DNA from 4 places in the Serinibacter arcticus genome. Region 1 is predicted to be linked to each of the others. Evidence: predicted binding sites of a transcription regulator. Region 1 holds the regulator's gene; each other region holds the start of a gene.
What was found. Region 1 encodes LexA, which represses DNA repair genes until DNA is damaged. Its sites were predicted from a motif close to TCGAACANNTGTTCGA; they were not measured.
Positions count from the first base shown of each region.

Region 2: a site for LexA is predicted at 2,958-2,973, ahead of C8046_RS07690 (HNH endonuclease signature motif containing protein). Genes of this name have one in related genera too.
Region 3: a site for LexA is predicted at 3,099-3,114, ahead of C8046_RS12975 (HNH endonuclease signature motif containing protein). Genes of this name have one in related genera too.
Region 4: a site for LexA is predicted at 5,028-5,043, ahead of C8046_RS19090 (HNH endonuclease signature motif containing protein). Genes of this name have one in related genera too.

Region 1 is NZ_PYHR01000002.1:983,772-991,021, reverse strand. It holds gene C8046_RS04520 (class I SAM-dependent methyltransferase) at 1-136, opposite strand, end outside; gene hflX (GTPase HflX) at 254-1,753, shown strand; gene C8046_RS04510 (ATP-dependent DNA helicase) at 1,755-3,746, shown strand; gene C8046_RS04505 (L-lactate dehydrogenase) at 3,757-4,743, shown strand; gene lexA (transcriptional repressor LexA) at 4,840-5,589, opposite strand; gene C8046_RS04495 (LysM peptidoglycan-binding domain-containing protein) at 5,864-6,265, shown strand; gene nrdR (transcriptional regulator NrdR) at 6,369-6,947, shown strand; gene C8046_RS04485 (DUF5302 domain-containing protein) at 7,037-7,250, shown strand, end outside.
Region 2 is NZ_PYHR01000002.1:1,663,137-1,670,386, forward strand. It holds gene C8046_RS07680 (isochorismate synthase) at 1-894, shown strand, start outside; gene C8046_RS07685 (hypothetical protein) at 934-1,149, shown strand; gene C8046_RS07690 (HNH endonuclease signature motif containing protein) at 1,199-2,908, opposite strand; gene C8046_RS07695 (DUF2277 domain-containing protein) at 3,113-3,409, shown strand; gene C8046_RS07700 (DUF4184 family protein) at 3,479-4,318, shown strand; gene C8046_RS07705 (ATP-grasp domain-containing protein) at 4,350-5,237, shown strand; gene C8046_RS07710 (VOC family protein) at 5,245-5,634, opposite strand; gene C8046_RS07715 (hypothetical protein) at 5,677-6,807, opposite strand; gene C8046_RS07720 (hypothetical protein) at 6,828-7,250, opposite strand, start outside.
Region 3 is NZ_PYHR01000002.1:2,892,658-2,899,907, forward strand. It holds gene rpsN (30S ribosomal protein S14) at 1-204, shown strand, start outside; gene C8046_RS12955 (type B 50S ribosomal protein L31) at 244-522, shown strand; gene ykgO (type B 50S ribosomal protein L36) at 519-641, shown strand; gene rpmF (50S ribosomal protein L32) at 641-811, shown strand; gene C8046_RS12970 (NUDIX hydrolase) at 863-1,387, shown strand; gene C8046_RS12975 (HNH endonuclease signature motif containing protein) at 1,440-2,969, opposite strand; gene C8046_RS12980 (molybdopterin-dependent oxidoreductase) at 3,218-4,912, shown strand; gene C8046_RS12985 (fasciclin domain-containing protein) at 5,302-6,015, shown strand; SAM riboswitch class I at 6,228-6,328, shown strand; gene C8046_RS12990 (methylenetetrahydrofolate reductase) at 6,378-7,250, shown strand, end outside.
Region 4 is NZ_PYHR01000002.1:492,144-499,393, forward strand. It holds gene C8046_RS02375 (ABC transporter substrate-binding protein) at 1-253, opposite strand, end outside; gene C8046_RS02380 (ABC transporter permease) at 399-1,178, opposite strand; FMN riboswitch at 1,292-1,436, opposite strand; gene C8046_RS02385 (ATP-grasp domain-containing protein) at 1,584-2,462, shown strand; gene rpe (ribulose-phosphate 3-epimerase) at 2,551-3,216, opposite strand; gene C8046_RS19090 (HNH endonuclease signature motif containing protein) at 3,262-5,016, opposite strand; gene C8046_RS02400 (GNAT family N-acetyltransferase) at 5,171-5,713, opposite strand; gene C8046_RS02405 (RsmB/NOP family class I SAM-dependent RNA methyltransferase) at 5,722-7,250, opposite strand, start outside.

The DNA.
Region 1 (7,250 bases):
GGTCGAGGTGGTCGCCCGAGAAGACACCGGGCGCCGTCGTCACCCGCACGTCACGTCCGGCCAGACGCACGTCGATCGTGCGCAGCTGGGCGGGGGAGGCGGGGGAGGCGGTGAAGTAGTGCTCGCCGTGACTCACGCCTGACAGGATAGTCGTGGCCGAGAGCTGTCCCCAGGGCGCGGGCGCGCCCCCGGCCTCCGCCCTGAGCGCAAAAGCCTTCGCCCGCGAAGGCGCGCGTGGGACGATGTCTCACCTATGACGACCCATGACGACCACACCACCGAGCACCACCCGACGGCGAGCGACGAGGCGAGCCGGATCGTGGAGCGCATCCTCGCCCGTGCGGGCACGGCGGTCATGTCCGACGACGGCGGCCCCTCCGACAGCGACGGCGAGCAGCTCGACCTCGCCGAGCGCGCCGCGCTGCGCCGCGTCGCCGGCCTGTCCACCGAGCTCCAGGACGTCACCGAGGTCGAGTACCGGCAGCTGCGCCTCGAGCGCGTCGTGCTCGTCGGCCTCTACTCCGGTGACGCCGAGTCCGCCGAGATCTCGCTGCGGGAGCTCTCGGCGCTCGCCGAGACCGCCGGTTCCGAGGTGCTGGACGGCCTGCTGCAGAAGCGGCGGACGCCGGACCCCGGCACCTACCTCGGGTCGGGCAAGGCGGCCCAGCTCGCCGAGATCGTCGCCGCGAGCGGCGCCGACACCGTCGTCATCGACGGCGACCTCGCCCCGTCCCAGCGCCGGTCGCTCGAGGACGTGGTCAAGGTCAAGGTCGTCGACCGGACGGCGCTGATCCTCGACATCTTCGCGCAGCACGCCAAGTCGCGGGAGGGCAAGGCCCAGGTCGAGCTCGCGCAGCTCGAGTACCTGCTGCCGCGCCTGCGCGGCTGGGGCGAGTCGATGTCGCGCCAGGCCGGTGGCCAGGTCGGCGGCGCCGGCGCGGGCATGGGCTCTCGCGGACCCGGTGAGACGAAGATCGAGCTCGACCGCCGCCGCATCCGCAACCGGATGTCGAAGCTGCGCCGCGAGATCGCCGCGATGGCGCCCGCCCGGGTCACCAAGCGCGCCGTCCGCAACGCCTCGACCGTGCCCGCCGTGGCGATCGCCGGCTACACCAACGCCGGCAAGTCCTCGCTGCTGAACCGCCTCACCGGCGCCGGCGTGCTGGTGGAGAACGCGCTGTTCGCGACGCTCGACCCGACGGTCCGCCGGGCCGAGACGCCCGACGGCCGCGCCTACACGATCGCCGACACGGTCGGCTTCGTCCGGGCCCTTCCGCACCAGCTCGTCGAGGCGTTCCGCTCCACGCTCGAGGAGGTCGGCGAGGCCGATCTGCTGCTGCACGTGGTCGACGCCTCCCACCCCGACCCCGAGGGACAGATCGCCGCCGTCCGCGAGGTCCTCGCGGACATCGACGGTGTCGACGAGCTCGTCGAGGTCCTCGTGCTGAACAAGGCCGACATCGCCCAGCCCGAGACCCTCGCGCGGCTGCACGCGGCGACCGAGCACACCGTGGCCGTCTCCGCCCGCACGGGCGAGGGGATCGAGGAGCTGCGCGAGCTCGTGGCGCAGCTGCTGCCGCGTCCGCAGGAGACCATCGACGTCGTCGTGCCGTACACGCGCGGCGACCTGGTCAGCCAGGCGCACACCACGGGCGAGGTCGTGGGCGAGGAGCACCTCGAGCAGGGCACCCGCCTCCGCGCCCGGGTGGACTCCGGCCTCGCGGCAGCGCTGCGCGACGCCGCCGTCGGCTGACGTGGCGGACCTGGGGGTCGACGCCGCGCTGGACCTGGTCGTCGCCGACCGCGGCGGCCAGCGCCGCGAGGGGCAGCACGAGATGGCGCGCGCCGTCGCCGAGGCGCTGGAGGGCGACACGCCGCTCCTGGTCGAGGCCGGGACCGGCACTGGCAAGTCCTTCGCCTACCTCGTGCCGGCGGTGCTCCGCGCCGTCCACCACGGCGAGCGCGTCGTCGTCTCGACGGCGACGCTGGCCCTGCAGCGGCAGATCCTCACCAAGGACCTGCCCGCCGTCGCCGGCGCGCTCGAGGGCGCGCTCCCACGCCGCGCCGAGGTCGCCCTGCTCAAGGGCTGGCACAACTACGCCTGCAAGCACAAGGTCTCGGGCGGCTACCCCGACGAGGCACCCACCCTGTTCGAGGTCGAGGCCCCGGCCGAGCACCCGGGCGCCGACGCCGACGAGGGACTCGGCGCGCAGGTCGTGCGGGTGCGGGAGTGGGTCGGCACCACCGAGACCGGTGACCGCGACGAGCTGGTCCCCGGCGTCAGCGACCGCGCCTGGCGCCAGGTGTCCGTCACCAAGATGGACTGCATCGGCCAGCGCTGCCCGATGCTCGCCGAGTGCTTCCCCGAGCGCGCCAAGAACGCGGCGCGCGAGGCCGATGTCGTCGTGACGAACCACGCGATGCTCGGGATCGCCGCGTCCGGCTCGCCCGGCGTGCTGCCCGAGCACGACGCGCTCGTCGTCGACGAGGCGCACGAGCTCACCAGCCGGTCGCGCTCGGCGGCCACCGCCGAGCTGAGCGGCCCCAGCGTCGAGCGGATGTCCCGGATGGTGCGCCGGCACGCCGGGGTGCTCGTGCCGGAGCTGGAGGAGTGCGGCGCCCGCCTCGCCGCCGCGATCATCGCCGTGCCCGCCGGTCGGCTCCCGGACGGGCTGACGCCCGCGCTGCAGGAGGTCGTGACGCTCCTGGCCGCCGCGTGCCGCGAGGCGCTGAGCCTGACCAAGCCGTCGGGCGGCGGCGCCAAGGACGGGGGCGACGGCGGGCTGCAGATGGCCCGGTCGGCCCTCACCCTCGGGGTCGAGATCGCCGACCGGCTCCTGTCCGACAACGTCGCCCAGCGCCGGGACGTGCTGTGGTGCGACGAGCGCAGCGACGGCTCGAAGCGGCTGTTCGTCGCGCCGCTCGAGGTCGCGGGCCTCGTCGCCGAGAACCTATTCACCGACCACTCCGTCGTCCTGACGTCCGCCACGCTGCGGATCGGCGGTCAGTTCACCCCGGCCGCCCACGACGTCGGGCTGCACGACGCCTCGGCCTACCGCGAGCTGGAGGTGCCGGCGCCGTTCGACTACGCGCGGCAGGCCATCAGGTACGTCGCCTCCTCGTTGCCCGCCCCGGCCGCCGGGGGCGGCGGACCCGAGGCCCTGGCCGAGATCGTGGCGCTGCTCGAGGCTTCGCGGGGTGGCTGCCTCGGTCTGTTCTCCTCGCGACGAGCCGCCGAGCGTGCCGCCGAGCACGTCCGTGAGACCACCGACCTGCCGGTGATGTGCCAGGGCGAGGACTCGATCGGGGAGCTGGTGCGTGCCTTCCGCGAGGACCCCGAGGCCAGCCTGTTCGGGACGCTGTCGCTGTGGCAGGGCGTCGACGTCGCCGGTCTGACCAACCGCCTCGTGATCATCGACCGCATCCCGTTCCCGCGGCCGGACGACCCGGTCGTGCAGGCCCGGTCGGAGGTGGCCGCGAAGCGCGGCGCGAACGCGTTCCTGGCGGTGTCGGCCGCGCACGCCGCGCTGCTGCTCGCGCAGGGCGCCGGACGGCTGATCCGGTCGACGAGCGACCGCGGCGTCGTCGCGATCCTCGACTCCCGCATCAGCACGGCCCGCTACGGGTCGTTCCTGCTCCGCTCGCTGCCCCCGATGTGGCCCACGACGAACGGCGAGATCGCGCGGTCCGCGCTGCGACGCCTCGCCGAGGAGGCGACCCAGGTCCCGGCGGCCGCGGACGCCTAGGCTGGGAGCCATGAGCGCACCCACCGTCCCGCCGCCCTACACGGGCCGTCCCGTCTCCACGGTCGCCATCGTCGGCGCCGGTTCCGTCGGGGCGACGCTCGCCTACGCCGCGCTCGTGCGCGGCGCCGCGCGCCGCGTCGTCCTGTACGACATCAACAAGGCGAAGGTGACGGCGGAGGCCGCCGACATCGGGCACGGCATCGAGTTCATCTCGCAGGCCACGATCGAGGGCAGCGACGACATCGAGATCTGCCGCGACGCCGACCTCGTGGTGTTCACGGCGGGGGCCAAGCAGGACCCTGGTCAGCCGCGGATGGAGCTCGCCGCGAAGACCGTCGGACTGGTGAAGAAGGTGCTGCCGACGCTCGTGGACATCGCCCCGAACGCGATCCACATGATGGTCACCAACCCCGTCGACGTCGTGACCTACGCCGCCCAGAAGATCACCGGGCTGCCGTCCAGCCAGGTGTTCGGTTCGGGCACGGTGCTGGACTCCTCGCGGCTGCGGTTCGAGATCTCCAAGGAGTGCGGCGTCGCGGTGCAGAACGTCCACGCCTACGTCCTCGGTGAGCACGGCGACAGCGAGGTGCCGGTCTGGAGCTCGGCGAGCATCGGCGGCGTCCCGCTGCTGGACTGGCGCGGACCTGGCGGCTCGCCGCTGTTCACGGAGGAGGTGCGGAGTCGTATCGGGCACGACGTCGTGCACGCGGCCTACAAGATCATCGAGGGTAAGGGCGCCACGAACTACGCGGTCGGCCTCGCCGTCACCCGCATCATCGAGGCCGTGCTCCGCAACGAGCACCGCGTGCTGCCCGTCTCCACCCGCGTCGACGACGAGTTCCTCGGGATCTCCGACGTGTGCCTGTCCATGCCGACGATCGTCGACGCCCGCGGCGCCCGGGAGCGCCTGGGGGTCCCGATGAGCCAGCACGAGCTGACGCTGCTGCGCGAGAGCGCGACCCACATCCGCGACGCGGCCCGCTCGCTGGGCTTCTAGCCGGCGGCCCGTCCCCGATCGGCGACGGCGAGCCCAGGACGACGACGGCGCCCCCACCCTCGCGGGTGGGGGCGCCGTCGTCGTGGGGAGGGTGGATCAGATCCGGCGCAGGACCGTGACGACGCGGCCGAGGATCTCGGCGCTGCGCCCGTCGATGGGGGAGAAGGCGGGGTTGGCCGGCAGCAGCCACAGCGCGTCGGGCGTGCGCTTGAACGTCTTGACCGTGGCCTCGCCGTCGATCATCGCGGCGACGATCTCGCCGTTCTCGGCGACGTTCTGGCGGCGGACGACGACCCAGTCGCCGTCGCAGATGGCGGCGTCGATCATCGACTCGCCGACGACTTGGAGCAGGAACAGGTCACCGTCGCCGACGAGGCGGCGCGGCAGCGGGAAGACGTCCTCGACGGCCTGCTCGGCGAGGATCGGGCCGCCGGCCGCGATCCGGCCGACGAGCGGGACGTAGCTGGTGTCGGCGTCGCTCGGCTCCGGGAGCATGACGACGGCGCGGCCCGCCACGTCGTCCCGGCCGCGGTCGGGACCGGGGTCGGGCGTGCTGGCGGCGAGAGCGGCCGCGTCGCTGCGCGGCGTCAGCCCCGGCGCCGCCGAGATCACGGGGGGCTCGGAGACGACCTCCATGGCGCGCGGGCGGTTCGGATCGCGGCGGAGGTAGCCCTTGTCCTCCAGCTGCTGCAGCTGGTGCTTGACGCTGGAGGGCGAGGTCAGTCCGACGGACACGCCGATCTCCCGCATGCTCGGCGGGTAGCCGCGCTCGGCGACCGACGTCCTGATCACCTCCAGCACCGCTCGCTGCCGCACGGTCAGCACTCGGGGGTCCCGCGTCGCCATCTCTGTCTCCCTCGTCGATTCCTGGTCTGCGCCTGCTGTGGTGCCGCCCGACCACTCGTTCCGTCCCGGCCGACGAGGTCGGGCTGACCGGTGGTCGCCCCGGCCCCCGGCGTCGATGTCAGTGGTCGGTGGTGTGCTGCTCGTAGGACAAGCGTACGACTACCGACCGCTCCAGGTGCGACACGTGTTCGAACCGGAGTGTCGACAATCCCGACGCCATGTCCTACTGTATCGAACAGACGTACGACGAACAAAGGTTCGAAGGGAGAAAATCATGAGCACGATCGCGACTTTCCCGGGGCGTGTCGCCCCTGTCCGCACGGGTGTCTCCGCGGCGCGTTCCGCCGCCGATCGCCAGATTCGCCCGGGCGCGGCCCCCACCTCCTCGCGGATGCGCCTGACGCGCCGCGGCCGGGTCGTGCTCGTCGGCCTCGGCCTGGCCGTCGCGGCGGTCGCCGGCTCGGTGGCCGGGCAGGCCGTCGCGGGGGCACCGGCCGTCGAGCAGGCCACCACGACGCTCGTCGTGGCACCGGGGGAGACCCTGTGGACGATCGCCGAGGGCATCACCGCTCCGGGCGAGGACGTCCGCGACGTCGTGGCCGTGATCGCCGAGCTCAACGAGATGGACAGCTTCTCGCTGATGGCCGGCGAGGAGCTTCTGCTGCCCGTCTCCTGACCGGGGACGCCCCGCTCGCCGAACCGGCTGCGGCCGGCGCCGTGGAACAATGGGTCGCCCTCGTCACCCGGCCGGGTGGCACCCGCCACGGTTCGGAGAAGACGTGCACTGCCCGTACTGCCGCAACACCGACTCGCGGGTCGTGGACTCGCGCACGAGTGACGACGGCTCCCAGATCCGACGGCGTCGACTGTGCCCGGCGTGCGGCCGCCGATTCTCCACCGTGGAGACCACGAGCCTCTCGGTCGTCAAGCGCTCCGGGGTGGTCGAGCCGTTCAGCCGCGACAAGGTGGTCGCGGGTGTGCGCAAGGCGTGCCAGGGCCGACCGGTGACCGACGACAGCCTGGCGCTGCTCGCCCAGCGCGTCGAGGAGAGCGTCCGAGCCAGCGGCGCCGCCGAGATCGACGCGCACGACGTCGGGCTGGCGATCCTCGGTCCGCTCCGCGAGCTCGACGAGGTCGCCTACCTGCGCTTCGCCTCCGTCTACCAGGACTTCGCCTCGCTCATCGACTTCGAGTCGGCCATCGCGGCGCTCCGAGCGGACCACGAGGCCCGTCGGACGGCGGCGGGCGGTGCCGCGACCGCCGACGACCCCGACGCCTCCGACTCCTCCGACGTCTCGGGCGCCGGGGCGGACCCGTCGTCGGCCGCGGACGACGGAGCGGCCCGACCGGAGGCCTGACGTCGCATTTCCCTGGCGTCCCCGACTCGGGCGCGCCATGCTGGACGAGACGGGACCGAGCTGGTGCCCGTGGACGAAGGGAGCACGTCATGACCGCGCAGAACGACGAGACGCCGACGCAGAAGGACACCGGGACGTCGGACGCCGAGACCACGGCCGGCGCCCCGACCGACGACGTCAAGGAGCGCTTCCGGGCCGCCCTCGAGGCCAAGCGTGCGGGGCAGCAGACCCGCGGCGGGGGCGCGCAGGACAGGGACCAGCTCGCGGGTCACGCCAAGGACGGCGCCCACGGTCACAAGGTCT
Region 2 (7,250 bases), 680 kb from region 1:
GAGGGGGCCGCCCCGCTCACGCTCGACGGCCCGCGTGACGCCCTCACCTTCCCGACCGACGTGACCTATGCCGCGGGCGCGGCCACGCCGGCGGAGTGGAAGGCCAAGGTGGCCGACGCCGTCGCCCGGATCCGCGCCGGCGAGGCGGCCAAGATCGTGCTGGCCCGCGACGTCTGGGCCACCTCCGCGACCCCGCTGGACACCCGCGCGCTCGTCACCCGGTTCGCGGACGCCTACCCGACCACCTGGGCCTTCGCCGTCGACGGCCTCGTGGGCGCGACCCCCGAGATGCTGGTCCGCCGCGAGCGACGACTGGTCGCCTCCCGCGTGCTGGCCGGCACCATCCGCCGCACGGGCGACGACGAGCGCGACCTCGCCCACGCGGCCGCGCTCGCCCGCTCCTCCAAGGATCTCGAGGAGCACGAGTTCGCGGTCGAGTCCCTGGCCCGGGCGCTCGCGCCCTTCGTGGAGAGCGCGAACGTTCCCGAGGTGCCGTCCGTGCTGCACCTGCCGAACGTCATGCACCTGGCCACCGATGTCACCGCCGTCCTGCAGCGGGGCCCCGACGGCGACCGTCCGTCCTCGCTGCGGCTCGCCGCCTCGCTCCACCCGACCGCGGCCGTCGGCGGCACACCGACCCTCGACGCCGTCCGACTCGTGCGCGAGATCGAGGGCATGGACCGGGGCCGGTACGCCGGCCCGGTCGGCTGGATCGGCTCCGACGGCGACGGTGAGTGGTGCATCGCGCTGCGCTGCGGCGCCCTCGACCCCGACGACCCGCACCGGATCCGCCTGTTCGCGGGCTGCGGCATCGTGGCGGCGTCCGACCCTGGCGCCGAGCTCGACGAGACCGAGGCCAAGCTCGAGCCGGTCCGCCAGGCACTGCTGGGCTGATCGACGGGCCGGGACATCGAGGCGGGTTACTCCGCATGGTTGATCATCACGCGGGTGCCCGACGTCGACCAGGTCTACTTCCAGTCGGCACGCACGGACGACGGCTACCTCGTCGAGTTCCGCGACGGCAGCCCGGACAAGCACTTCGGTGCGACGGTCCCCGACGTCCGGGCAGCCCACGCCCTGGCGACGCAGTGGGCCTTCGAGCTCGACGGGTGGCGCACCGCCGTGCCGTGGGAGAGGCAGACCTTCTAGGGGCGGCCCCCCGGCGCCCACCGGGGCAGCCCGGCGCCAGACGGCACGCTCAGAGGAGCGCATCGTCCGGCCCTGGCCCGTCTTCCCCGCCGAACCGGGCCTCGTCCCGCCCGACGCCGGGCGGACCTCCGCCCGGCCCGTCCCTCGGCGGCATCTCCTCCCGCATTCGACCGCCGGTCGCGGTCAGGACCGGCGGCGGCGTCTCCTGCGACAACGGTGGATCGGATCGCCGCGGGACGAGCAGTCGGTCTGCCAGCCGCGTCGTCGTGCCGAGGGGCCGCCCCGCGGCATCGGTGAAGGCGAACCCGCCGCGGACGATCGCGATGGTCAGGTTGTCGTCGTGGACGGCGTGGTGGTGCCGCGAGCACAGCGTGATCCCGTTGGTGAGCGAGGTCGGACCGTCGTTCTCCCAGAACTGCAGGTGATGGACCTCGCACCACGTCGCCCGGAGGGTGCAGCCGGGGAACTGGCAGTGCCGGTCCCTCGTCAGGATCGCCCGACGCAGGTCCTCGTGGAACGTGCGCTGCGTACGACCGACGTCCAGCGGGGAGCCCTCGGCGTCGAGGACCACCCGCTGCAGCAGGGCGTCGCACGCCAGCACGTCGAGCGCCGCGAACGGGATCAGCGTGCCGTCCTGCAGCTGGGCCAGCTGCGGCTCGACGTCCAGGCCACTGGCGGCGAAGGCCGCGCCCGACCGTCCGGCGCGCTCGCCGCCGGCGGAGGCGCACAGCTGACGACGTCGAACCGTGAGCAGCAGCCAGGTGTCCGCCGGGACGAGGATCGACAGGTGCGGACGGACCTGTGCCCCCGCCTTGTAGGCACCGGAGGAGAGGGCGTTGCTCGCCATCGCCTCGATCGCGTCGGCCGTGCGCTGCTCGCCCGTGCGCTCGTCCCCCGCGGCCGGGACCGGCCTGAGAGCGTCGAGCGCGGTACGGAGCGTCTCGCCGGCGACCGGGTCCAGCAGGCCCTCGATCCTGACCCCGCCGTCCTTCGACGACAACCGCAGGTACCGCCGGGCACGGACCGCACCGAAGCCGTGGTCGGCACTGTCCGCCTCCATCGCCGAGGCCATCGCCGTGAGGCTCCTTCTCAGCTCCGGGGGCGTCACGGCGGTCGCGGCCGCCAGCAGCTCCCGCTCGACCGCCACCATGCGTTCGCGGGTCCGCTCGGAGCTTCCGGCGAGCACCTGGCCGATCACCTCGGCGTGCCCCATCGTCACCGCGCCGTCCTGGGTCGCCGCCTTCACGAGCGGCAGCTGGGCCAGCGCGTCAGCGGTGCGCTCCTCGGCCGTCGCGGCACCTCGGCCCTGCCGGGTCGCCTGCGCTCGCCACTCCGCGAACGTCCGCGCCCGCCCGGTGCGCCAGGACCCGTCGGCCTTGGCCATGGAGACCACGCCCGACCGCGCCGCCTGCAGCACCGAGACGGACTCGTCCAGCACCCGCAGGGTGGCGGTCAGCGCCTCGCCGCGACGAGCCCGCGCCCTGCCTCGCGCCACCGCCGCGAGCGCCCGACCGCCTGCCCGAACGCCAGCCCGATCGCCCGCCGGAGCCGCACCGAGACCACCGGCAGAACCGCGAGCTGCGCCGGCGTCGTCCTCGTCGGACCGTTCGAGAGCCGCGACGGCCGCCTCCGCACCGGCGACGGCCCGCGTCAGATCGGCGACCGCGACTCGGACGCGCTCCGCCGTCCAGACCAGCGCGTCGCACGCCGTCGACCCGGGCTCGGCGTCGGGATCGCGCGGAACCAGCTCAGCAGCCACGGCCACCACCCCTTCCCTCATCTCCGCACCGGGACGACGCCGCCCTGATTCGAACGTCTGTACAAAGAGTAGCGTCGATCAGTGACATCCAGGGCGCCTCGACGACATCTGTGGACACGTCCGCCGCACCCGCGCCGCGCTGAGCACGCTGGTCCGGCCCTCGCTCCCTTGACCCAGCCTCACCGTCGGGCGGACCCTGCTGGCATGTGCCGCAACGTCACCCTCCTCCGAGGCCTCGAGCCGCCAGCCACCGACGACGAGGTCGAGGCCGCCGCCCGCCAGTACGTCAGGAAGGTCACCGGGATCACGCACCCGTCCAAGGTCACCGCGGAGGCGTTCGAGCGCACCGTCGCGGCGGTCGCCGACCTCACCCGGGACCTCCTCGACGAGCTGCCCGAGCGCCAGAAGCCCGCGACCGTGCTTCCCCCGCTGCGCCGCCCCGAGGTGCAGGCGCGGATCGCCGCCCGCGAGGCCGCGAAGTCCGAGGCCGCCGCCGGCTGACGCCGACGCTCACCTCACCGACACACGCCGCACCCGGCGCGGCAACATCCACGACGTAGCGTCGAGGACGTGCCGTTCACCGTCAGCCACGCCGTCGTCGCGATCCCGCTGCGCCGGACGGCCCTGCCCGCCAGCGCCGTCGCGGTCGGAGCGATGACCCCGGACCTCCGGCTCTTCGTCCCCGTCGCCCCGCTGTACGAGATCACCCACTCGCTCGCGTGGCTCCCCGTCACGACGGCGCTGGCCGGCCTCGTCTGGGCGTGCTGGCGGTTCCTCGTGGCACCGGCCGCCTCCGACCTCTCCCCCGTCGCCCTCGCCTCCCGCTACCCCGCCGCCTCCCACCACCCCGGCCGCACTCGCACGACCACCGCCGCCACCGCCGCCTCCCCCGTCGCCCGCCTCGCCCTCACGGTCGCCGCGCTCGCGCTCGGCGTCCTCACCCACGTCGTCTGGGACGCCTTCACCCACCACGGACGCTGGGGCGTCGACGCGGTCGGCTGGCTCACCACCCGGGTCGGCGGCACGTCGCTGTACACCTGGCTGCAGGACGGCTCGAGCGTGCTCGGCCTCGTCGTCATCGCGATCTGGTTCGCCCGCCTCCCCCGCCGCACACTCACCAGCTCCAGCTCCAGCGCCAGCGCCAACGACACCCGCACCACCTCCCGCCACCGCGCCCGCTGGTGGCGCCGCCTCGCCGTCGCCGGCGTGCTCGCCTCACTCGTCGTCGCGGCCGGCGCCGGTGTCGCCACCGGCGGGCCGCTGTGGCGACTCGCCTACGTCGCCTCGACGACGGCGGTGGTCGGCGTCGTCGCCGTCGTCGTCGTCACCTCCCTCGGCTGGCACCTCACCCGCGCCTCGGCCGGCCCGCCCCCCGACCCGGCCACGACGCCCGCCCCAGAATCCCCTTGATCCCCCGCACCCGGGGCCGCACCCTGAACGCATGACCGAGCCGCTGCTCCTGATCCCGTCCGACGTGCTGAACCCGCGCCGCCCGGACGAGCACTTCGCCGCCGAGACGCTCGCGGCGCGCGAGGCCGGACTCGCCGTCGCGCTCGTGGATCACGACGCGCTCGCGCGCCCGGACGGCGAGCTCGACGGCGTCCGCACCGTCCCGGCGAACGTGGCGGACACCCCTCGTCGGGCGGTCTACCGGGGCTGGATGCTCACGTCCGACCGCTACGCGGCCACCGCCGCCGCTCTCGCGGACCGCGGCGTCATCCTCGTCACGAGCCCGGTCGCCTTCGCCCGCGCGCACGAGCTGCCCGGCTGGTACGACGCGATCCGGGAGCACACGCCCGCGAGCGAGTGGACCGTCGGGCCGGGGCGCGAGGCCTTCGAGGCCGCCGCGCGCCGGCTCGGGCCGGGTCCCGCCGTCCTGCGCGACTGGACGAAGTCGATGAAGCACCACTGGGTCGAGGCCGCCTACGTCCCGGACGCGGCCGACGCCGACGCCGCCTGGAACGTCGCCTCGCGCTTCCTCGAGCTGCGCGACGACGCCTTCGTCGGCGGTCTCGTGCTGCGCCGGTTCGAGGAGCTGGAGCCCGACGAGGTGCGCACGTGGTGGGCCCACGGCCGCTGCGTCACCACCGGCGCGCACCCCGACACCCCGCAGGTGGACCGCTCGGCCGAGGCGGCCGCCGCCGTCGCCGCGCTCGCGCCGACGGTCGCGGCGCTCGGGCTCCCGTTCGTCACGGTCGACCTCGCCAGGCGGTCCGACGGCGTCTGGCGGGTCGTGGAGATCGGCGACGGCCAGGTGAGCGACCGGCCGACGTCCCTCGCGCCCGAGGCGATGCTCGACGTCGTGCGCGCGGTCCTCGCGGGCGCCTGACGCGCGATCAGCCCGCGTCGGCCTCGGAGTCCTCGATGATCCCGACGATGTTCCCGGCCGGATCGGCGGTCCACGCGATCACCGGTCCGACCGGCCCGCGCGCGATGCCGCGCTCGTCCTGCTCGAACCCGTCGTAGCGCGCGAAGCTCCCACCGCGACCGACGATCTCGTCGACGGCGGCGTCGAGATCGGCCACCGCCAGCGTGAGCACGGTGAACACCGCGGGCTCGTGGTCGGGCTTGACGTAGATCGACACCTCGCCGTCGAGATGGAGCGTGAGCATCCCCATGTCGTGGTCGCGGGACACGGTGATGCCGAGGACGTCGCGGTAGAACACCTCAGCGGCGTCGAGGTCGGGGGCGGCGAAACCCGCCCAGCCCTTGCGGATCCCAGCCATGGTCGTCTCCCTCGATCGCCGGTGGTGATGGTGGCGCCGAGGCTACTCCGCTCGCGTCGGCGGCACACCCGTCGGCGGCACACCGGTCGATGACCCACCGGTGTACGGCACCCCTCCCACCCCGGTCACCCGCACCTTCACGAGCCAGCCCAGCACCGTGTCGAGCACGGCGAGGTTCGGGACCTGGGCCAGCACGACGTCGCCCACCACCGCCCCGGTCCGGGTCGTGACCTGCAGGGCGACCGGCTCCTTGCGACGCGTGACGGGGTGGAGCGACCCCAGCTCGAGCAGCGCCACCGCCTCTCCGCCGACGAGGAGCTCCTGCCCCGTCAGCACGAGCGGGCCGAAGTCCAGCCGCTCGCCGGCGGCCAACCGCGCCAGCGCGGTGGAGGTCCACGTCTGCCACACCGCGACTCCGACCTCGCCCCCGGTCGCCCCGCCCAGCGACACCGTCCCGGTCTCGCCGATCACCGCCAGGCGCGAGGTGGTCGCCGAGCTGCCGGGGAAGTGGTGGACGGCGAGCCAAGGGACGTCGCGCACCTGACCGCGCCGGGCCAGCCGCACCCCCTCCCGGTAGATCCCGACGTACTCGCTCCCGCGCGAGCGTCCCCGCCACACGAGCACCAGCGCGGCGAGCGTGCCGAGCACGGCGATCGACCAGCCGACCGTCTGCGCGACCTGACCGCCGATGGCGATCCGGAGCCCCAGACCGACCGTGACGGCGACCAGGGCGGACCCGCCGAGGACGCTGGCGACGCCGCGCCAGGCCGTGCGCGACGCGTGCGCGTAGGTCGGGCCAGGGCCGGCGAGGTCCAGCACCAGGCGACGGTCGCGCCGTCGCGCCACCGCGATCGAGGCGATCGCCACGACGGCCATGACGACGACGGCGGCGAGGCACCACCGCTGGGCCAGCAGGGTGCCCGTCGCCTCGTCGAGCACCCGCTCGTAGCTCACCTGGAACGTGCGGACCGAGCGTCGCCCGCGCCGGCCGCACGTGTCGCCCGGCGCCATCGCCTCGCCCTGGCAGAACGGCTGCGGCTGCCGGTCGACGAGCCCGAGCAGCCCGAGCACCGCCAGGACAGCGACGACGCCCAGCGTGGTCAGCGCCGCGACCGGCACGGACGTGACGACTGCGATCGCCTCGCGCTGCGCCCGCCCCGGCTCGTCCGACATCCCCGGCCGCGTGCCGCCGCTCACCGCGCGGGACCCGTCGTCGGCGATCCCCAGGCCGACGGCCTCGACCCGGAGGGGAGTCCCAGACCGGTCCGCTCGATCAGCAGCTGGTCGAGCACCTCGGCGTTGGCGATCTCGGAGGCGGGGACGGCGATGCTCTCGGCCCAGCGCGTCGAGAAGCGCACACGGTGGCCCTCGGCCGTGATCTTCGACAGGTCGGCGAGCGGGAGCCATCGTTCACCGCGCCCGAGCCTGTCCTCCGAGAGCCGGACGGCGCCGAAGCTCAGGATCTCCCGCCCCGCCAGTCGCTGCGGCGCGGCGAGCAACCACGCCTGGTGGACGGCGTCCCCCACCGCGTCGAGCATCGCGGGCGTGAGGACGACGACGGCGGGGTCACCGACGATCGACAGCCTCACCCCCTGGCGGCGTCCCGACCTCGCGGG
Region 3 (7,250 bases), 1.9 Mb from region 1:
GCGCGTCCGGCGGCCGAGCGGGAGGCCGCGATGCGGGCGCTCCACCGGCTGCCCCGGGATGCGAGCCCCACGCGGGTGCGCAACCGGGACGTCACCGACGGTCGTCCGCGCGGCTACTACCGGAAGTTCGGGCTCTCGCGGGTCTCGCTGCGCGAGCGCGCGCTGCGGGGCGAGCTGCCCGGTGTCACCAAGTCGAGCTGGTGAGTCGCATCCGTCTCGCCGGCGTTCTCACGAAGGATCCCCATGAAGAAGGACATCCACCCCCCGTACGGCGACGTCGTCTTCCGTGACGTCTCCGTGCCCGAGGGCACCCCTGGTCGCGAGTTCCTCACCCGCTCGACCGCTGCTGCGTCGACGACCGCCACGATCGAGTGGGGCGACGGCCGAACCTACCCGCTCGTCGAGGTGCAGATCTCCTCGGTGAGCCACCCGTTCTACACGGGCCGCCAGAAGATCCTCGACACCGCCGGCCGGGTCGAGAAGTTCAACCGCCGGTACGGCCGAACGGGGGCCGCCTCGTGAAGGTGAGGGCGTCGTTGCGGTCGCTCGCGCAGAAGGACGGCTCGATCGTGGTCCGTCGCCGAGGTCGCGTGTTCGTGATCAACAAGAAGAATCCGCGCTGGAAGGGCAGGCAGGGCTGATGGCGGTTCCCAAGCGGAAGCTCTCGCGCTCCAACACCCGGTCGCGCCGGTCGAGCTGGAAGGCGACGCCGGTCGACCTGGTCCCCGTGCGGGCGGCCTCGGGGGAGTGGGTGCGAGTGCCGCGACGCCTCGCCCGGGCCGTCCAGCGTGGGCTCGTCGTCCCGGACTGAACCGCTCTCCGACCCGGGGGTGGTCGCCGTGCTCTGGTTAGCCTGGAGCGCATGGCCACCCCCGAGTTCATCCTCGAGCTGCGCCGGCACATCGGCACGGCGCCGCTGTGGCTCACCGGTGTGACCGCCGTCGTCCTCCGCGAGCGGGCGGGCGATGGTGGCGACGCCGTGGGTTCCGACGGCGGACCGCGCGCCGCCGGCCTCGAGGTGCTGCTCGTGCGGCGGTCCGACACCGGGGCCTGGACCCCGGTCACCGGCATCGTCGATCCGGGTGAGGAACCCGCCGTCGCCGCAGCTCGCGAGGTCCTCGAGGAGGCGGACGTCGTCGCGACGGCGCAGCGTCTCGCCTCGGTCTCGGTCACCGCTCCCGTGGTCTACGGCAACGGCGACCGGACCCAGTACATCGACCTCACCTTCCGGTTCGGATACGTCTCGGGCGATCCTCACCCCGCCGACGGAGAGAACACCGACGCCGCCTGGTTCGACGTCGCAGTCCTTCCGCCGATGTCCGACGGCATGCGCGCCCGGATCGACGACGCCCTGCCGGAACGAGGTGAGGCGCTCTTCGCCGTCTGACGTGCCGGAGTCGCATCGCTGTCTCGCCGCGCCGAAACCCTGGCGACGCGAGCTACCAGAGCGACGCGGGCTCGCCGCCGCCGGGTGGTGGCCGACCCGATCGGTCCACGGTCGTCCGGGAGGTGGGGGCGGCCGGTGCCCGAGGCCCGTTCGTGCCGGCCCGCCGATCGTCGGTCCCTCGACCACCGGTGGGACGACCGCCGCTGGTCTCCGCGCCGCCACCGATCCGTTTCGTGCGGGGGACGAGCAGGGCGTCGGCCAGGCGTGAGGTCGCGCCGATGCGACGACCGTCGGCAGCGGCGAAGACGAACCCGCCTCGGACGGGCAGCACCGAGATGTTGTGCCGGTGGACCTGGTGGTGGTGTCGCGAGCACAGGGTGACGCCGTTCTCCAGCGAGGTCGGCCCGTCGTTCGCCCAGTGGTGGATGTGGTGCACCTCGCACCAGGTCGCCCGCAGGCTGCAGCCAGGGAACTGGCAGTGCCGGTCGCGGGTCAGGATCGCCCTCCGGAGGTCGCCCTCGAAGGTGCGCATCGACTGTCCGACGTCGAGGGGTGAGCCGTCGGCGTCCAGGGCGACACGCTGCAGCAGGGCGTCGCACGCCAGCACGTCCAGTGCAGCGAACGGGATCAGCGTTCCGTCCTGCAGCTGGGCGAGCGGCGGTTCGACAGTCAGCCCGGAGGCGCGGAACGCGGTGCCCGAGCGCCCGGCGCCGTCTCCGACCGCCCCGCCCGCGTCCGCCACCGCGGCCGCTCCAGCCTGCGCCGCGAGGCCGGCCTCCCGCTGCCCGCACATCAGGCGCCGACGTTCGGTCAGCAGGAGCCAGGTCGCGATCGGGACGAGGATCGACAGGTGGGGTCGCACCTGGGCGCCGCCCTTGTGCGATCCGCACGACAGCGCATGGTCGGCGAGCCCCGCGAGAGCGTCGGCGCGGCGCTGGTCGGGCGAGCGGTCGTCGTCGCCGGCGGGTACGGGGGTGACGGCGTCGAGCGCGGTGCGGAGGGTCTCGCCGGCGACCACGTCGAGCAGCCCCTCGATCCGGATGCCGCCCTCGCGCGGACTCAGCCGGACGAAGCGTCGCCGCTGCACCTCCTCGTGGCCGTGGTCGGCGGAGTCGGCCTCCAGCGAGGCGACGAGCGCTCGCAGCTGCTTGCGCGTCTCCGGTACGGACAGGGTCGACGCCGCCTCGACGATCTCCTTGCTCGCTGTGAGCACCCGCTCCCGGGCTCGCTCCGACGCCTCGCCGAGCACGTCCCCGATCGCGCGGACGTGCTCGATGCTGACCGCGCCCGCCGCGGCGGCCTCGCGGATCGCCGGCAGCTGCACGAGCGTCTCCGCCGTGCGCTCCTCGCCGATCGACGCCCCGCGACCCTGGCGCGACGTCCGCCCGCGCCACTCGGTGTAGGTCACCCCGGCGTCGCTGCCCTCCCAGGCGCCGGCCCGCTGGATCCGCGCGGCGAGGTCGGCGCGTGCGAGGCCGATGACCGTCGCGGTCTCGTCCAGCAGCCCGAGCGCCTCGCGCAGCTCCGCCGCGCTCCCGGCGCCCCCACCATCAGCTCCACCCCCGCGAACCGCCCCGGCCACCTCGCCGGCCGCATCCTTCGCGCGACGGGCCGTCCTCAGGACCGCACCCGGAAGCGGAACCAGCGCCCTCACGACCTCCGCCACCACCTCAACCACCCCCGCCCCGTCGTCCGCCGAAACCCGCCCGACTCGAACTGATGTTGTAACGCTACGCCCGACCACCGACATCGACCTGGCGGGCCCTCGACCCTGTGGACAACAGGCGTACCGTGAGCCATCCGCTCGACCCTCCGCGACGAACTACGGACATGGACACGACCCGACCCCAGCGCGACGGCGACAGCGACGCCTCCCCGTCAGCCCCGCCCCCCACCTCGACGATCTGGCTGCCGGGCCGGTGGCTCGGTGCGCTCACGGGCGTGGTCGTGGTCGGACTTGCGCTCGCCGTCGCCGAGCTGCTCTCGATCCTCGGCGACCGGGTGCAGCTGCTGAACCAGTTCAGCTCGCCGCTGCTGGCCGTCGGCGCCGCCTTCATCACGCTCACGCCCGAGTGGCTGAAGCAGTTCGCGATCGCCACGTTCGGCGAGCAGGACAAGGTCGCGCTGCAGGTCGGCATGGGCGTCACGGTGCTGATCGCCGCCGCCGTCATCGGTCTGGTCGCGCGCCGCAGCCCGAGGGTTGCGGCCGTCCTGCTGGCCGCGTTCGTCGCGATCTGCGGAGTCGCCGTCCTGACCCGCCCCGCCGCGGTCGGGGTCATCGACCTGCTGCCCTCGATCGTGGGCGGCGTCGTCGGCGTCCTGGTGCTGGGCTACCTCTTCCGTCGTCGCGAGGTCGCGGCCCCCGCCGCACCGGTCGACCCCGATGTTGAGCCCACCCCCCAGGACTACCCGTCCCGCCGCACCACCACGCCGGTGATGGACAGCGCGCTCGGTCGCCGTCGCTTCCTCAGCCTGGTCGGCATCACCGCGGCCGCGGCCACCGCCGCCACCGCGATCGGCCGCTTCCTCCCCAGCTACGCCGACGTCCAGGCGAGCCGCGACGCCCTCCAGGTCCCGTCCGCCACGCCGCAGAGCTTCCCCGACGGCCTCACCCTCGACACCATCGAAGAAGCCGTCGACGGTCAGGGCGCGTTCCTCACGCCGAACGAGGACTTCTACCGCGTGGACACCGCGCTGACCCTGCCGAACATCACGGCTGACGACTGGTCGCTGAAGATCCACGGCCTCGTCGACCGCGAGCGCACGCTCACCTACGACGAGATCGTCAACCTCCCGCTCGTCGAGCGCACGATCACCCTCACCTGCGTGTCCAACGAGGTCGGTGGCGGGCTCGTGGGCACCGCGACGTGGATCGGCACGCCGATCAAGGACCTGCTCGAGGACCTCGGGCCGAGCTCGGACGCCGACTGCGTGCTCTGCACCAGCATCGACGGCTTCACCCTCACCGCCCCGCTCGAGGCGCTCGTCGACGGCCGGGACTCGCTCCTCGCCGTCGCCATGAACGGCGAGATCCTCCCGCAGCGCAACGGCTTCCCGGTGCGCATGGTCGTGCCCGGCCTGTACGGCTACGTCTCGGCGACGAAGTGGATCGTCGACATGAAGGTGAGCAGGTTCTCCGACGAGGTCGCCTACTGGACCCAGCGCGGCTGGGCCGAGCAGGCGCCGATCAAGACCGCCTCGCGCATCGACGTCCCGCGCGGCTTCAACCAGGCCGCCGTCGGCGACGAGGTCGTCATCGCGGGTGTCGCGTGGGCGCAGCAGCGCGGGATCGAGAACGTGGAGATCCAGATCGACGACGGCGAGTGGCAGCCCGTGGAGCTCTCGCCCGCGCTCTCGAACGACACGTGGCGCCAGTGGCGCACGACGTGGGTGGCCGAGCAGGGCGTCCACACCATTCGCTGCCGCGCGTACGACGGCACGGGCGAGCTGCAGACGGAGGAGATCGCACCCCCGATCCCGAACGGCTCCTCCGGCTACGACGCCCGGAGCATCACGGTCTCCTGAGGGGGCCACCAGCACCCAGCACCACCGAGGGCGATCCTGTCGCCGTCGCCGATCCACCCAGGATCGTCACGACGGCGGAGGGTCGCCCTCACTGCTGTCCCCACCGTGCGTGGTGGCGGCGGCCCGACGCCGGCCGTCCCTCGTCAGGACGGCGTCCGCCCCTGTGTCCAGGGGAGGACACCACTCTCTGTACAGGGGAGGACACCACCCGTCTCCCGCCGTCAGCACCCGCATCACCACGGCCCACCACCCGCGCCGATGCACGGTTCCGCCCTCCCGAGAACCCGCTCAGAAAAAATCTCGCGATCCGACCCATCCGTATTCCCCACCACGTCGAACTACTCGTGAGACCGGCCACCAGGCCGCACCCGTCACGAAGGAGCTTGACAATGTTCACCACCCGGAAGACCTTCACCTCGATCGCCGCTGTTGCCGCTCTCGCGCTCACCCTCTCCGCCTGTGGCGGTTCGGGTGACGAGGACATGACCGAGGAGTCCAGCCCCACGATGTCCGAGTCCGAGACGGCGTCGCCGTCGCCCTCGGAGACCGAGACCGAGTCGGCCTCCCCCTCGGAGACCGAGTCCGCGACCGACGACATGGCTGACCCGGCCGCGAACCTCGTCGGCGCCGGCTGCGCCGCCTACGCCGAGGCCGTTCCGGACGGCGCCGGCTCCGTCGGTGGCATGGCGCTCGACCCGGTCGCCACCGCTGCGTCCAACAACCCGCTCCTCACCACGCTGACCGCGGCCGTCTCCGGCGGGCTCAACCCGGGCGTCGACCTGGTCAGCACGCTGAACAGCGACGAGTTCACGGTCTTCGCGCCGGTCGACGAGGCCTTCGCGGCCGTCGACCCCGCCACGATCGAGACGCTCAAGACCGACAGCGAGCTCCTCACCACGATCCTGACCTACCACGTGGTCCCCGGCCAGCTCGACCCGACGGCCGTCGTCGGCGAGCAGACCACCGTCCAGGGTGGGACCGTCGAGGTCACCGGTGAGGGCGACAACCTCATGGTGAACGGCGCCAGCGTCATCTGCGGTGGCGTCCAGACCGCCAACGCCACGGTGTACCTGATCGACTCGGTCCTCATGCCCCCGATGTGATCAGCACCTCCCCCTCTAGGCCATCGCAGGGCCGACAGACTCCCGGTGTCTCACGGTGCCGGGTGGCCGGTTGAGGGACCGGTGGGCCGATGCCCCGCCTCCGATCAGGGAGGCGGGGCATCGCGCTGTCTCGGGAACGGGTCGCGCATCTCGCGATGCGGACGCCCGCTCCGAACGATGGACGCCCCCCGCGCGTCCCCGCTACTCTCCTAGAACCATCCAGAGCGGCCGAGAGATCTGGCTCGACGACGCCGCAGCAACCCCCAACGGAAGCCTCCCGCGGGAAGGGTGCTCACGCCAGGACCGATGGAGAGAGCAATGCGGGCACCACTCCCGCGGAGCACGGCACGGGGGAGGCGGTCATGACGACCTCCGACCTGTACCGTCCGCCGCGACCGACGATCAGCTACGAGCTGTACCCCCCACGCACACCCAAGGGCGAGACCCAGGTGTGGGACACGGTCACCCAGCTCGCCGACCACGTCGCCGACTACTTCTCCGTCACGTACGGGGCCTCGGGCTCGACGGCGTCGACGTCGCAGGCGCTCGTCGAGCGCATCATCAACGAGACGTCCGTCCCGGTCATCGCCCACCTCACGTGCGTGGGTCGGACGGCCGAGCAGCTCCGCGAGGTCGTCGGAGCCTTCCTCGACGCCGGCGTCCGCAACTTCCTCGCGCTGCGCGGCGACCCGCCCGAGGGTGTCGTGGACTGGAAGCCCGCGCCGGGCGAGGTCGGCCGCGCGTGCGACCTGGTGACGCTGATCCGTGAGGTCGAGGCCGAGCGCTTCGGCTCCCGCGGGCTCGACCCGATCTCCCGGCTCGCCGACCACCGCAGCCGCCGCACGGCGGTGAGCATCGCCGTCGCCGCCTACCCGGGCCTCGAGCGTGCCGGTGCCGCGCCCGACGGCGGTCACCCCGCCGGCGGCGTGACCGACGGCGCGGTCGCCGGGGCCAGCCGGTTCCGCGTCCGCGAGGACGAGCTCGTCGCGCTGCGCGCCAAGCAGGACGCCGGCGCCGACTTCGCGATCACCCAGCTCTTCTTCGACGCCGCGGCCTACCGCGAGCTGCTGGGCGCGTCCCGGGCGGCCGGGATCAGGCTGCCGCTGGTGCCCGGGATCCTGCCGCTGACGGACCCCGCCCGCATCCGTCGCCTGTGCGACCTCAACGGCATCGCCCACCCGGCCGAGATCCTCGGCACGCTCGACGCCACGACCGACCCGGAGGAGCGCCGTCGG
Region 4 (7,250 bases), 490 kb from region 1:
CGCTCGCGACGACGAGGTCCTCCTCGCCCTGCTCGATCGCGGTGAACAGGCCCTCGTTGGCGCCGTGGTGGCGCAGCGTGACGTCGAACCCGGCCTCGTCGTAGTAGCCGTTGGCCTCGGCGACGTAGAAGGGGGCGAACTGGATGTCGGGGACGTAGGTGAGCCCGACGGTGACGGCGGTGGCCGCGCCGGTCCCGCCGTCGGAGGGTCGGAGGGGCTCGGGGTGCCGGACGGGTCGGACGCGGTCGAACAGGCGACCAGGACGAGCGCCGCGGCCGCGGACGCCGCGACGAGCAGGGACGTGCGGCGGGGGCGGGCGGGAACGATCACGGGGTTCTCCGGTGGGTCGGTGGGGCGGTGGGGTGCCGGTGCGGGTGCCGAGCCGTGCGGGGCTCGGCTCATCGCTCGGTCATCCGAGCGGCGCGCTGCTCGAGCAGGCGAACGATCGCGTAGGCGGTCATGGACGTGAGGGTGAGCACGACGAGGGTCGCGAAGAGGCCCGCCGTGTCGTTGCGGGTGCGCTGGGACTCGAGCAGTTGGCCGAGTCCTCGACCGCCGATGACGAACTCCCCGACGACGGCGCCCGTCATCGCCAGCGCGACCCCGGCCCGGAGGCCGGCGAGGAACTGGGGCAGGGCGAGCGGGGTCTCGATGTGGCGCAGCAGCCGCCAGGTGCCGGCACCGTCGACGCGCGCCGCGGCCAGCACCTCGGGGTCGAGCCCGCGCAGCCCGAGCGCCGTCGTGATCACGATCGGGAAGAAGACGAGCAGGGCGGCGAGCAGCGCCGTCGTTCCCGGTCCGTAGCCGAACCACAGGACGAGGAGCGGCGCGATCGCGACGGCGGGGATCGCCTGCGAGGCGGCGAGGTAGGGCTCCAGGGCGGCGGCCGCCGGGCGGGAGTGGACGATGAGCCACGCGAGCGGGAGGGCGACGACGACCGCGAGCAGCGCCCCCTGGGCCGCCACTCCCCCGGTCGCGCCGATGGCGGGCCAGAGATCACCGGTGGCGGCGAGCTCGCCCAGGGCGCGGACGACGGCGCTCGGCGCGGGGAGCAGGACCGCCCCCAGTCGCCCGGCCCCCCAGGTCCACGCGAGAAGGATCGCGACGGCGAGGACGACGGCGGGCAGCACGCCGGCGGCGCCCGCGGCACCCGCGGCCCTGTCTGTTCGCCTGGTCACTCGTCACCCTCCCGAAATCGCGTCATCGCGTTCCGGGGTGACGGGGTGCGCGAGCGCACCACGCGGGTGCACCGGACGGGCGCGCTGCGGGTGCAGCACGTCGCCGACGCACCTCGTGCTTCCTCCCATCCGGACTTTCACCGTCGGTCCTGGAGTTCCACCAGGTCAACCGCACCCGGTCCGAGGACTGGCCTCGTCTCAGGTGCGGGTCGCGGACTGTCACCGCCGGCTCGGACTTTCACCGACCCCGGAGCACGTGTGTGTTCTGGGAGCAGAATACCGCGTCGGCGACCGCTACCGTCGTCCACGGCGCGGAGTCGTCCGGTTCGTGGACGCCTCGATCCCGTCGTCGCGTTCACGCGGGCGGGGACCGCGCGGTCGAGACGGTCGAGAGAAGGAGCGGGCATGGCACGGGTCGGGATCATCGTCACGGACGGCTACTCGGTGGAGGACCCCGACGTCGACACCCCGCTGCTCCTCCCGGCGCTGCGCGAGCTCGGGCTGGACGCGGAGGCGACGGTCTGGCACGCCGACCTCGACTGGGCCGGCTACGACCTGCTCGTCCTCCGGAGCCCGTGGGACTACCCGCGACGGGTCGCGGAGTTCACCGCGTGGTTCGAGCGAGTCCAGCGGGTCACCCGGGTGCTGAACGAGCCGGCGCTCGTGCACTGGAACCTCGACAAGCGCTATCTCGCCGAGCTGGCCGAGCGCGGGATCGGCGTCGTCCCGACCTCGTACGCGACCACGACGGCCGAGGTCGCCGCGGCCCTGGCCCCCCACGGCGCCGGCTGGGTGGTGGTCAAGCCGTCCGTGTCGGCGGGGGCCCACGACACGGCACTGGTGCGGGCCGACTCCCCCGAGGCGGCCGAGCTCACCGGACGCATCGTCGGCCGCGGCGCGACCGTGATGGTGCAGCCCGAGGTGCCGGAGCTGTCGCACGGGGCCGAGAAGGCGCTGTACCTCGTCGACGGCGAGCTCACCCACGCCGTCGCGAAGGGCGCCCTGCTCGAGCGCGGGGGCGGCTTCATCGGCGGGGTCTACCAGGAGACGCCGCAGCTCGTGCCGACGACCGACGACGAGGTCGCCTTCGCCGGCGCGACGATGGCGGCCATCGCCGACGCGACCGGGTTGGAGACCCCGCTGTACGCGCGGATCGACACGGTGCTCAGCGCCGAGCACGGCCTGGTGCTGCTGGAGGCGGAGCTGTTCGAGCCGACGTTCAACCTCCACCTCGTGCCGGAGGTCGTCCAGCGCTTCGCGGCGGCCGTTGCCGCGCGGGTGTGAGTGCCGACCGGGGGTGATCACGGCCCAGCTGTGATTGGGGCCCAGCTGTGAGTACGGCCGGGCGCTGGTGGAGGGCGGCCGCCCGTCGTCAGTGGCGGTGCGCGCCCTCGGCGAGGCCGCGCAGGGCCTCGACCTCGGCGGCGGCGTCCTCGGCCTTGTAGACGGCCGACCCGGCGACGAACGTGTCGGCCCCCGCTTCGGCGGCGCGCTCGATCGTCTCGCGCGAGACCCCACCGTCGACCTGGATCCAGAGGTCGAGGTCCTGCTCGGTCACGGCCCGCCGCGCGGCGCGGATCTTCGGCAGCATCGAGTCCAGGAAGGACTGGCCACCGAAGCCGGGCTCGACGGTCATGATCAGGAGCATGTCGATCTCGGGCAGCAGCTCGAGGAACGGGTCCACCCCGGTCGTGGGACGCAGTGCCAGCCCGGCACGGGCACCCTGACGACGCAGCTCGCGCGCGAGTCGGATCGGCGCCGCGGCGGCCTCGGCGTGGAACGTCACGGACTGCGCCCCGGCCTCGGCGTAGGCGGGCGCCCACCGGTCGGGGTCGGCGATCATCAGGTGGATGTCGAGCGGGACCGGGCTCACGGGGAGGATCGCCTCGACCACCGGCAGACCCCACGTGAGGTTCGGCACGAAGTGGTTGTCCATCACGTCGACGTGGGCCCAGTCGGCCCCCGCGATCTTCGCGAGCTCGCCGCGCAGGTCGGAGACGTCGGAGTTCAGGATGCTCGGCGTGATTCGGATTCCCACACCGGCAGCCTAGTCGGCGGCGTCGTGAGCCGGTCGGGCTCATCGTCACGCTCCCAGCGGGTAGGCGTTCCACGTCTGCTCCGGCCGGGCCGACCAGGGTGACGTGATCCGGAACGGTCGCGACGGCCCCGGAGCGGTCGAGGACGTGCGTTCCACGACCCAGCGTCCGAGGTGGACGGCGTGGTGGTGGGCCGGACACAGCAGGCAGGTGTTGCCGCTGGTCGTCGGCCCGCCGGCCGCCCAGGTGATCACGTGGTGCCCCTCGGTCCAGGTCGGCGGGATCGGGCAGCCGGGGAACAGGCAGCCGCCGTCGCGGGCGATGAGGGCCTTGCGCAGCGCGGCAGGGACGAGCCGCTGCTTCGTTCCCAGGTCCAGGAGCTCGCTCCCACCCCCGAGCACGACGGGGATGACGTCGGCGTCGCACGCCAGCCGACGGAGCAGGCCCGCAGGGACGGGACCCGCGTGCGGCAGGAGGCCCTGACCGGTCCGCGCGGAGGTCGGGGCGTGCGGGCGCGTGTCTGCGGCACCTGGAGTCGGCAGATGTGGCGATGGGGTCGGGGTCGGGGTCGGGGTCGGGGACGGAGCAGGCGCCGAGTCGGATGCCGGTGGTGGCGGTTGGCCCGCCGCCTGTTGGACGGCGTCCGCCAGGCTGAGGCCCGTACGGACCTCGAGGTCGGCCAGCCCGATGGTGACGAGCAGCTGGGGCGGGAGGCCACCCACCGAGGGAAGGACAGCGCTGCGGAGGGCTGCCTGGCAGGCAGCCACCAGGGCGTCGAGTATGCGCTGGGGACGCGTGCGGTCGTCCCGGACGTCGGATCCCACCTCGGGGCGACGTGCCGTCGCGGCCGGTCCCGAGAGGGCCGGCGCGGACCGTGCTGGCGGCACGGACGGTGCCGACGGTACTGACGGCTCGCGCGGTACGAACGGAGCAGACGGCGGGGAGAGGACGGACGGCGTGGCGGGCTGCACCGGTGTCGGTACCGCGGCGCGCGGGTTGCTGCCGGCGTCGAACACCGTCATCAGAACCTCGGCCTGGACGGCGTCGGCCCAGATGTCGAGGTGGGTGAGGCCACGCCGGGTGGCACCCACCGTCACGCCCTGGCGACGGAGCGCGTCGCGTTCGCCGGGCTCGGCACCGTCCGGATCGAGCAGCGAGATCAGGCGCCTTCCCACGCGACGCAGGGTCTCGGGATCGAACGTCCTCGCGTAGCCGACGAGGGTTCGCTCGGCGTCGTCGACGACCTCGGCGGCGGCGACGTCCCGGATCTCGTCCGGCGCTCGCAGCACGACCTCGATTGCCTCGGGTCCGGGCGCAGCGGCGGCGCGACCCGAGGGATCCTCGGACGCGCTCTGCTCCCCGTCGGCGCTGCCGACGACGACCCCGCGCTCCGCGTCGTCCACTGTGCCCAGCCCGACCGCGAGGGAGGCCGCGATCGGTCGGAGCTCTCCCCCGGTCATCGCCCGTCGAGGGAGCACCGCGGAGGCCGCGCGGATCCGTCGTCGAGCCTCGTGTCCCGAGATGCGCAGCCGGGACCTGAGGAGGTCGCACCCCCGCCGGAACGGGACCTGCGGATCGCTGGTCGGTCGGACCGCCGGCGATTCGGACTCGACCGCACCGGCCGCCCGCACCTGGAGCCGGTACAGGACCCGGGCCACCTGCTCGACCCGCTCGGCGAGCTCGCACGCGTCCACCACGTCCCCCGCGTCGAGGGCGGCGGTCAGGACCGCCTCGGCCGCGCCGAGATCGGCGAGGCAGGCGTCGAGCCTGTCCTCGCAGTCGTCGCGGTGAGCGTTCGTCATCCTCGATTCTATCGAACACTTGTGCGTATTCCAAGATCTGCAGGCAAATCTACATCCACAGATTACTCACCAAGGAACCAGCACCTCGCGCGCCTGGGGACAGTCCACGCCCGCGCAGGCCTCCCGTTCGGGCCTGCCCCACCCGAGCCCGGGATCACCTCACCGAGGCATCGATCCAGTACCGCCGCTTGACCACCCCGTCGTCACCCGAAACCACGTCCTCGAGAACCCCGCCGCACCGCTCGATGACGGCGGCCGAGCCCTCGTTGTCGTCGTCGCACGTGACGAGCACGCGTGCGACCCCCAGATCGCCCAGGCGCTCGACGGAGAGCTGGAGCATCCGCGAGGCGTAGCCGCGGCGACGATGCTCGGGCGCCACGGCGTAGCCGACGTGCCCGCCGACGGCCAGCAGGTACGCGTTCAGCTCGTGTCGCACGGACACCCGACCGACCAGCACGCCGTCGACCTCGGCGACGAGGAAGTCGGATCGAACGCGTCCGGGAGGGAGATCGACGCCGTCGGCCTCGCGCTGCACCTGGGCCAGCAGGACGGGCCAGTCGCCGTCGGCGAGCAGGAAGGTGAACCCGTCCGCGCGCAGCTGCTCGTGGATCCGCCGGAGCACGACCTCGTCGGTCCCGGTCGGCGGCCGCAGGACCAGCCGGTCAGCGGCCGACGACCCCACGCCCACGACTCCCACCCGTCCGATCAGACCCGGCGCAGCAGCGCCAGGAACATCGCGTCGGTCCCGTGCCGGTGCGGCCAGAGCTGCACGTACGGTCCCGCCAGGCCCTCGACGGGCCGTCCGACCACCGCGTTCACCGCCGCGACCGCGTCCAGCACCTCGACGTCCTCCCGCGAACGGGTCACGGCTTCCACCACGGCGCGCGTCTCCGCGACGTGCGGCGAGCACGTCACGTACCCGACCACTCCCCCGGGTCGCGTCGCGTCCAGCGCGGCGTCCAGCAGCTCCCGCTGCAGCAGCGCGAGCGGCTTGAGGTCGGCGGGCGTCCGCCGCCACCGGGCCTCGGGTCGACGCCGGAGCGCCCCCAGGCCGGTGCACGGAGCGTCCACGAGGACGCGGTCGAACCGGCCCGGGTGGGCCGTGCCGAGCTCGCGACCGTCCCACTGCACGACGTCGAGGAGCTCGGGCGGCAGCGCCTTCACGCTGCGCTCCACCAGCCCCACGCGGTGCGGCTGGACCTCGCCGGCGACGAGCACGCTCGGTCGGTCCAGCGCCCCGAGCGCCGCGAGCTCGTCGGTCCGCTGGGCCAGCACGGCGCCCAGCAGCGCACTCTTGCCGCCGGGGCCGGCGCACACGTCGGCCCACTGCGAGTCCCCGTCGGTGACCGTGACGCCCGCGAGCGCGAGCGCGACGAGCTGGCTCCCCTCGTCCTGGACGCCCATCCGGCCCTGTCGCACGGCCGGCAGCGCGTCGGGGCTGCCGCCGGCCAGACGCCACGCCGTCGGGGCGAGGCCGGCCGGCGTCACCACCCCGTCCTCGACGGCGTCGGTCAGCTCGCGCTCGTCGACCAGGCCCGGCCGGGCGACCAGGGTCACCGCCGGGGCCGCGTTGTCGGCCTCGAGCAACGCGACGAGCTCGGCCTCGAGCCGGCCGGCCGGGGTACCGCCGTCGAGCGCCAGGCTCTCGCGGAGCGCCCGGACGATCCAGGCCGGGTGGGCCAGTCGCTGACCGAGCAGGTCGTCCGCATCGGTGGTGCGCTCGGCCATCCGACGCTCCCACTCGGCGGCGTCGGCGCGCGTCACCTGGCGCATGACGGCGTTCGCGAACGAGGCGGCGCCCGGCGACACGTTGGCGCGGACCAGGTCCACCGTCTCCGAGACGGCCGCGTGCTGCGCCACCCGCATCCCGAGCACCTGGTGCGCGCCCAGCCGGAGCGCGTCGAGGACGCCGGGGTCGATCGAGGTCAGCCCGCGGCTCGAGCACATCGCGAGGATCGCGTCGTAGCGACCGCGCAGCCGGAGCGTCCCGTAGGCGAGCTCGGTGGCGAAGCCGGCGTCGCGCCCGCTCAGTTCGCGCTCGGCCAGGAGGCCCGGGAGCACGAGGTTCGCGTACGCGTCGGACCCGGCGACGGCGCGCAGGACGTCGTAGGCCGCCTGCCGGGACGGGTCGATGCGCGTCGTCGCGCCGCGGCCGTTCCCGCCACGGGCACCGCCGGGACGCCCCCGACCCCGCTCGCCCGCGCCACCGCGCTCGTTCCGTCCGCCGCGCTCGC